One region of the Amycolatopsis sp. cmx-11-12 genome, then DNA from elsewhere that is predicted to be linked to it. Evidence: riboswitches for the same ligand, from Rfam matches in the RefSeq annotation. Region 1 holds a riboswitch; the other holds the start of a gene.

Region 1 (3,405 bases):
GTTGCCCTCGTCGGTGCACTTGACCACGACGACGCGCATCCCGGCCATCACGGCGGAAGCGGCGTTCGTACCGTGCGCGGACGACGGGATCAGGCAGACCTCGCGTTCGGTCTGGCCGTTCGCGTGGTGGTACGCGCGGATCGCGAGCAGGCCGGCGAGTTCGCCCTGGCTACCGGCGTTCGGCTGCAACGACACCTTGTCGTAACCGGTGACCTCGGCCAGCCAGCCGGACAGTTGCTCGACGAGGACGTGGTAGCCCTCGGCCTGGTCAGCGGGGGCGAACGGGTGGATCCCCGCGAACTCGCGCCAGCTGATCGGCTCCATCTCGGTGGTGGCGTTGAGCTTCATCGTGCAGGAGCCGAGCGGGATCATGCCGCGGTCGAGCGCGTAGTCCAGATCGGACAGGCTGCGCAGGTAGCGCAGCATCGCGGTCTCGGAACGGTGCGAGTGGAAGACCTCGTGGGTGAGGTACTCGCTCTCGCGGTGCAGCCCGGCGGGCAGCGCCTGTGCTTCGGCGGCCGGGTCGTCGATACCGAAGGCGTTGAGCACCCTGGCGATGATCGCGGGGGTGGTGACCTCGTCGACGGCGATGCGGACGTGGTCGGCGTCGACCGGGCCGAGGTTGATCCCGTTCTCGCGGGCCACGGCGACGACCGCTTCGGCCTGGCCGGGCATGCGGGCGAGGACCGTGTCGAAGAAGCCCTCGTGGACGACCTCGACGCCACCCGCGCGGAGGGCGTCGGCCAGGCCGCCGGCGAGTTCGTGGACGCGGGTCGCGATGCGCTTGAGGCCGTCCGGACCGTGGTAGACCGCGTACATCGCGGCGAGCACGGCGGGCAGGACCTGCGCGGTGCAGATGTTGGAAGTCGCCTTCTCGCGGCGGATGTGCTGCTCGCGGGTCTGCAGGGCGAGGCGGTACGCGGGGTTGCCGTCGGCGTCGACCGAGACCCCGACGAGACGGCCCGGCAGCGAGCGCTCGAGCCCCGCGCGGACGGCCATGTACCCGGCGTGCGGGCCGCCGTAACCGAGCGGGACGCCGAAGCGCTGGGTCGAACCGGCGGCGATGTCCGCGCCGAACTCACCCGGCGCGGTGACCAGCGTGAGGGCGAGCAGGTCGGCGGCGACCGTGTACAGCGCGCCGGCGGCCTTCGCGGTTTCGGAGATGGCGGAGTAGAAGCCCGCGCCGCGCAGCACGCCGGAGGCACCCGGGTACTGGACGACGACGCCGAAGAACTCCTCCGGCAGGCCGGTGAGCAGGTCGCGGACCTCGACCTCGACGCCCATCGCCTCGGCGCGGGTGCGCACGACCGCGATGGTCTGCGGCAGGCACTCGGCGTCGAGGACGACCTTGTTCGACTTGGACTTCGACACGCGGCGCATCAGCATGACGGCCTCGGCGACGGCGGTGGACTCGTCGAGCAGGGAGGCGTTCGCGGTGGCGAGACCGGCCAGCTCGGAGACCATGGTCTGGAAGTTGAGGAGGGCTTCGAGGCGGCCCTGCGAGATCTCCGGCTGATACGGCGTGTACGCCGTGTACCAGGCCGGGTTCTCCAGCACGTTGCGGCGGATGACCGCCGGGGTGACCGTGTCGTGGAAGCCGAGGCCGATCATCTGCGTCATCGGCTTGTTGAGCGCGGCGAGCGCGCGAAGCTCGGCGATGGCGTCCTCTTCGGACGCGGCGGGGGGAAGTTCGAGGTCACGGGTGACTCGGATCGCGGACGGCACCGCGGCCTGCACCAAGGCGTCGAGGCTGCCGTAACCGACCTCGGCGAGCATCTTGGCCTGCTCGGACTCCGAGGGGCCGATGTGCCGGTCGTCGAAGGACGTACTGGTCAAGGGAGCTCCTTGGGTCAGGCGCCGGATAGACCGGTGCGCTGGGAACTCCCCCTCTGTCATGGCACCTGAGAGTTTCACCGCCCGTGAAGGGACGGCTTTCACCTTGGGTGAGGCGCACTTGCGCGCCTGCTTTCCAGAGTGGCCTCGCGGAAGCGGTAGTGAGTACCTGAGAGATTCCGGGGAGTTTGCTCCTTCGGTGCCCCACCACGTTCGTGAGGGCTCTCCCGCTCCAGCTCAACGGCCCGATCTGTAGTTGTGCGCACACCGTACCTGGCGTGTTCAGCGCGCGTCTACTTCTGGCCGGACACGTCACTGGTCCCGTTCGCCCGGACGCCCGACGTGTCCGGCCTCGTCTGGCGTGGCTAGGCGTTCTCCATCATCATTTCGGCGGTGATGGTGCCGCAGAGCTCGGCGCAGCGCATCATCATGTCGGCGGCCTCGGAGAGTTCGGCGTCACCCGTCTTGGCACACTCCTCGGCGCACATGCGCATCATCTGGGAGGAGAGGCCGCACATCTTCGCGCACATGCGCATCAGCTCGAGGTCGGCGACCATGGCCGAACAGCGCATCATCATGTCGGCACTCATGCGGGACATGTCCGCGCAGGTCACCATCATCATCCCGAGCTTGGCGCCGCCGATCTCCATGCAGCGCGTCATCATCTCCTCGCACCGGACGTGGCATTCGTTGCACAGGTCGATGCAGTCGCGCATGGCGGTGCTCATCTGCCGGGTCATCCTGGGGGCCTCCGCGCTTCTCGGATCGCGGAACCGGGCGGCTCCGCGTCCCAGAACTACCGCGCAGGTCAGGGGTACGCCATCCCAGCCACCGGGACGAGTGACGGCAGGTGGGGTGAAGGGGCCCTTCACCGCGTGGGACGCGGGGAAAGCGTCCTTCAGCTCCAGGACCGAGGCGGGAGACCTGGTGGACCGCAAGTAGCCGACTAAAGGCGATGGACGGCGCGTCCGGTCCAGGTCCGTGAAGGACTCCTTCCCTACTTTGAGAGTAGGGAAGGGGACCTTCACTCCCGGATCGAGGCGGTGAGCTGGGTGCCTGCGGAAGTCTGTGAAGGCGCCCCGCAGGTAGCCGCCCTACTTGCGGCGGGCCGCCAGCGACCAAGGCCGCGAAGGGCCCTTTCACCGCGTGAGATGCGGTGAAAGCGTCCTTCAGCTCCCGGACTTGAGCAACCTCACAGAGGCGTGACGTAGGCGCCCGAGATCCCGCCGTCCACCAGGAACTGCGAAGCGGTGATGAACGAGGCGTCGTCGCTCGCCAGGAACGCGACGGCGCCCGCGATCTCCTCCGGCTCCGCGAACCGCCCGACCGGCACGTGCACCAGCCGCCGCGCCGCCCGCTCGGGGTCCTTCGCGAACAGTTCCTTCAGCAGCGGCGTGTTCACCGGCCCCGGGCACAGCGCGTTGACCCGGATGTTCTCCCGCGCGAACTGCACGCCCAGTTCCCGGCTCATCGCCAGCACCCCGCCCTTGGACGCGGTGTAGGAGATCTGCGACGTCGCCGCGCCCATCACCGCGACGAACGACGCGGTGTTGATGATCGAGCCCTTCCCCT
Region 2 (3,405 bases), on a different contig from region 1:
CGAAGCCATCTCGACCATGACCCGCACCAGCTCCGGGTACGAGCCGAGGAACTCGATCTCCGCCTCGATGTAGCCGCGCAGCAGCCCGGCCCGGTCGGTCGTGCCCTGGATCCGCTCCTCGAGGAACTTGTCCTTCATCCCGGTCGCGGTGGTGACCACGGCCTGCATCAGGCCGGCCTTGTTGGTGAAGTGGTAGGAGATGATCCGGGTGCTGGACAGCCCGGCCCGTTCTTTGATCTTCGCGAAGGACGTCTTGTGGTAGCCGAGATCGGAGATCGTCGCGATGGTGGCGCCGACGATCTGGGCCCGGCGGGCGGTCTCGGTGACCGACAGTCCGAGCTCCGCCTGAACCTCGCTCGCGGCGCTTTCGGTAGAGGGAGTTACTTGCATGAGTAAAAAATAACACGGCTGAGTAAAACTGGCAAGCGTGCGGCCGAACGGGGGACTGTTCCTGGCAAGCCTCAAGAAGGACTTGAGGTTGACCGCGCGTCGCGTTGACCGCTTTGCCGGACGCGCTTACCGTCAATGGAGGTAAATCGCCAAGGTGTGATTCGGATGTCTGGGGCATCCGTCTTGACGGTTGACTCCGGTGCGGACTCACATGGGTCCGCGCGGCTTTGTTCGCCGGCCGCCAGGTCGGGCGAGGGGAGGCATGGCGTGGTCGAGGCTGGTAGCCCTCAAGAGCCGCTCGTTCCGGTCGCAGACGGCGAGCAGGGCGAGCTGTTCCCCGACTCTTCCCTCCCGGACGAACTCGTCGGCTACCGCGGTCCCGCCGCCTGCCAGATCGCCGGGATCACCTACCGGCAGCTCGACTACTGGGCCCGTACGAAGCTGGTCGCGCCGAGTATCCGCACGGCACACGGCTCCGGCTCGCAACGGCTGTACTCGTTCAAGGACATTCTCGTCCTGAAGGTCGTCAAGCGGCTGCTGGATACAGGTGTCTCGTTGCAGAACATCCGGGTCGCGGTCGATCACCTGCGCCTGCGCGGTGTCCGCGACCTCGCCAGGGTCACCCTGTTCTCCGACGGCACCACCGTCTACGAGTGCACCTCGCCCGAAGAGATCGTCGATTTACTGCAAGGCGGCCAGGGCGTTTTCGGCATCGCCGTCAGCGGTGCGATGCAGGAGATCAGCGGCACCATCCACGAGTTCCAGGCGGAACGCGCCGACGGCGGCACGATCGAAACCGTCACGCCGGATGAGCTCACGCAGCGCCGTAACGCACGTCGCACCGGCTGATCATGAAGCCGCGCGAGCGGCAAGGTAGGCTCACTTCCGCGGTCGACGAATCCGCGCGGGAGAGACCGAGCCGATAAGAGCTCGGCGCCGAAGGAGCAAGTCCTCCCCGGAACCTCTCAGGCACCCTGGACCGCGCGGACTAGACGCCTCTGGAAAGTGAGTCGTCAGGTCATCCCCTGGCGGCTCCGCCGACGGTGCAAGCCCGACTCAACCCACGGGCGAAACTCTCAGGCGCCCCACGGGGGTACGGACAGAGTGGGGAGGGCCAGGACAATCGTCCCGGCCTCACCCCCGCGTCTTGGGAGGTCCCCGATGGAGCCTGTTTCACTGGCCGCTCTCGAATCCGGAACCCCCTTCGCGGACCGGCACATCGGACCAGGTTCCGAAGAACTCACGCGCATCCTCGACGTCGTCGGCGTCTCGTCGCTCGACGAACTGGCCGAGCGGGCCGTCCCCGCGTCGCTGCGGGAATCCGCGACACCGCCGGACCTGCCGCCGCCCGCCACCGAGACCGGCGCGCTCGCCGAACTCCGCGCACTGGCCGCGCGCAACCGGCCGATGATCCAGATGATCGGCCTCGGCTACCACGACACCGTGACCCCGCCGGTGATCCGCCGCAACGTGCTGGAGAGCCCGGCCTGGTACACCGCGTACACGCCGTATCAGCCGGAGATCTCGCAGGGCCGCCTCGAAGCCCTCCTCAACTTCCAGACCATGGTCGCCGATCTGACCGGCCTGCCGATCGCCAACGCGTCCATGCTGGACGAGGCGACCGCGGCGGCGGAGGCGATGACCTTGGTCCGCCGCGCCGGAAAGTCGAAGTCGAACCGGTTCGTCGTCGACGAGGACACCCTGCCCCAGACGATCGAGGTCCTGCGCACCCGCGCCGAACCGCTCGGCATCGAACTGGTGACCGCCGACCTGTCCCAGGGCATCACCGGGCTCGGCCTCGGTGGCGATTTCTTCGGCGTGCTGCTGTCCTATCCCGGCGCGTCCGGGGTCGTCCGCGAATGGGACCACACCATCGCCGAGGCCAAGGCGCTGGGCGCGGCCGTGGTGATGGCCGCGGATCCGCTGGCCTTGACCCTGCTGCGGTCGCCGGGTGAGCTCGGCGCCGATGTCGCGGTCGGGTCGACGCAGCGGTTCGGTGTGCCGATGGGCTTCGGCGGCCCGCACGCCGCGTACCTCGCCGTTCGGCAAGGTCTCGAACGGCAGCTGCCCGGCAGGCTCGTCGGCGTCTCGAAGGACGCCGACGGCGCGCTCGCCTATCGGCTCGCGCTGCAGACCCGCGAGCAGCACATCCGCCGCGAGAAGGCCACCAGCAACATCTGTACCGCGCAGGTGCTCCTGGCGGTCATCGCGTCGATGTACGCGGTGTACCACGGTCCCGAAGGCCTGCGTGCCATCGCGAACCGCGCGCACCGGATGGCGACGGTGTTCGCGGCCGGGCTCGCCGAGAGCGGTGTGGACGTCGTGCACTGCGAGTTCTTCGACACCGTCATGGTGGCGGTTCCCGGCCGTGCGGCCAGTGTCGTCGGCACCGCCAGGGAACTCGGCGTCAACCTCCGGCTGGCGGACGCGGACCACGTCGCCGTCGCGTGTGACGAGACGACGACCCGTGAGCACCTTTCCCTGGCGTGGAAGGCGTTCGGCGTCGCGGTGTCCGATGTGGACTCGCTCGACGCGGACACCGCCGACGGTTTTCCGCCGGACCTGCGCCGCACCAGCGAGTACCTGACGCATCCCGTCTTCCACGCGCACCGCTCGGAAACCGCGCTGCTGCGGTACCTGCGGGCGTTGTCCGACAAGGACGTCGCGCTCGACCGCAGCATGATCCCCCTCGGCTCGTGCACGATGAAACTCAACGCCACGGCCGAAATGGAGCCGATCACCTGGCCCGAGTTCGCCGGACTGCACCCGTTCGCACCCGCCGAGGACGCGGCCGGGCTGCTGTCCATCGTCAAGGATCTGGAGCACTGGCTGGCCGGGATCACCGGCTACGACGCGGTTTCCCTGCAACCGAACGCCGGCAGCCAGGGCGAGTTCGCCGGTTTGCTGGCGATCCGCGCCTACCACCGCGAACGCGGGAACGCGGCGCGCGACGTCTGCCTGATCCCGTCGAGCGCGCACGGGACGAACGCGGCCAGCGCGGTGATGGCCGGGATG

What was found. Region 1 has a riboswitch for glycine ahead of gcvP (aminomethyl-transferring glycine dehydrogenase). Riboswitches for the same ligand answer to the same signal wherever they lie in the genome.
Region 2: another riboswitch for glycine. It lies ahead of gcvP (aminomethyl-transferring glycine dehydrogenase); the one in region 1 lies ahead of gcvP (aminomethyl-transferring glycine dehydrogenase).

Annotation. Positions count from the first base shown of each region.
Region 1 is NZ_JADNQM010000003.1:159,675-163,079, reverse strand. Features, by position in the region: gene gcvP (aminomethyl-transferring glycine dehydrogenase) at 1-1,836, opposite strand, end outside; glycine riboswitch at 1,880-1,983, opposite strand; gene ACLARN_RS05310 (hypothetical protein) at 2,199-2,573, opposite strand; gene ACLARN_RS05305 (3-oxoacyl-ACP reductase) at 3,026-3,405, opposite strand, start outside.
Region 2 is NZ_JADNQM010000007.1:12,068-15,472, forward strand. Features, by position in the region: gene ACLARN_RS11375 (TetR/AcrR family transcriptional regulator) at 1-390, opposite strand, end outside; gene ACLARN_RS11380 (MerR family transcriptional regulator) at 658-1,239, shown strand; glycine riboswitch at 1,286-1,382, shown strand; gene gcvP (aminomethyl-transferring glycine dehydrogenase) at 1,552-3,405, shown strand, end outside.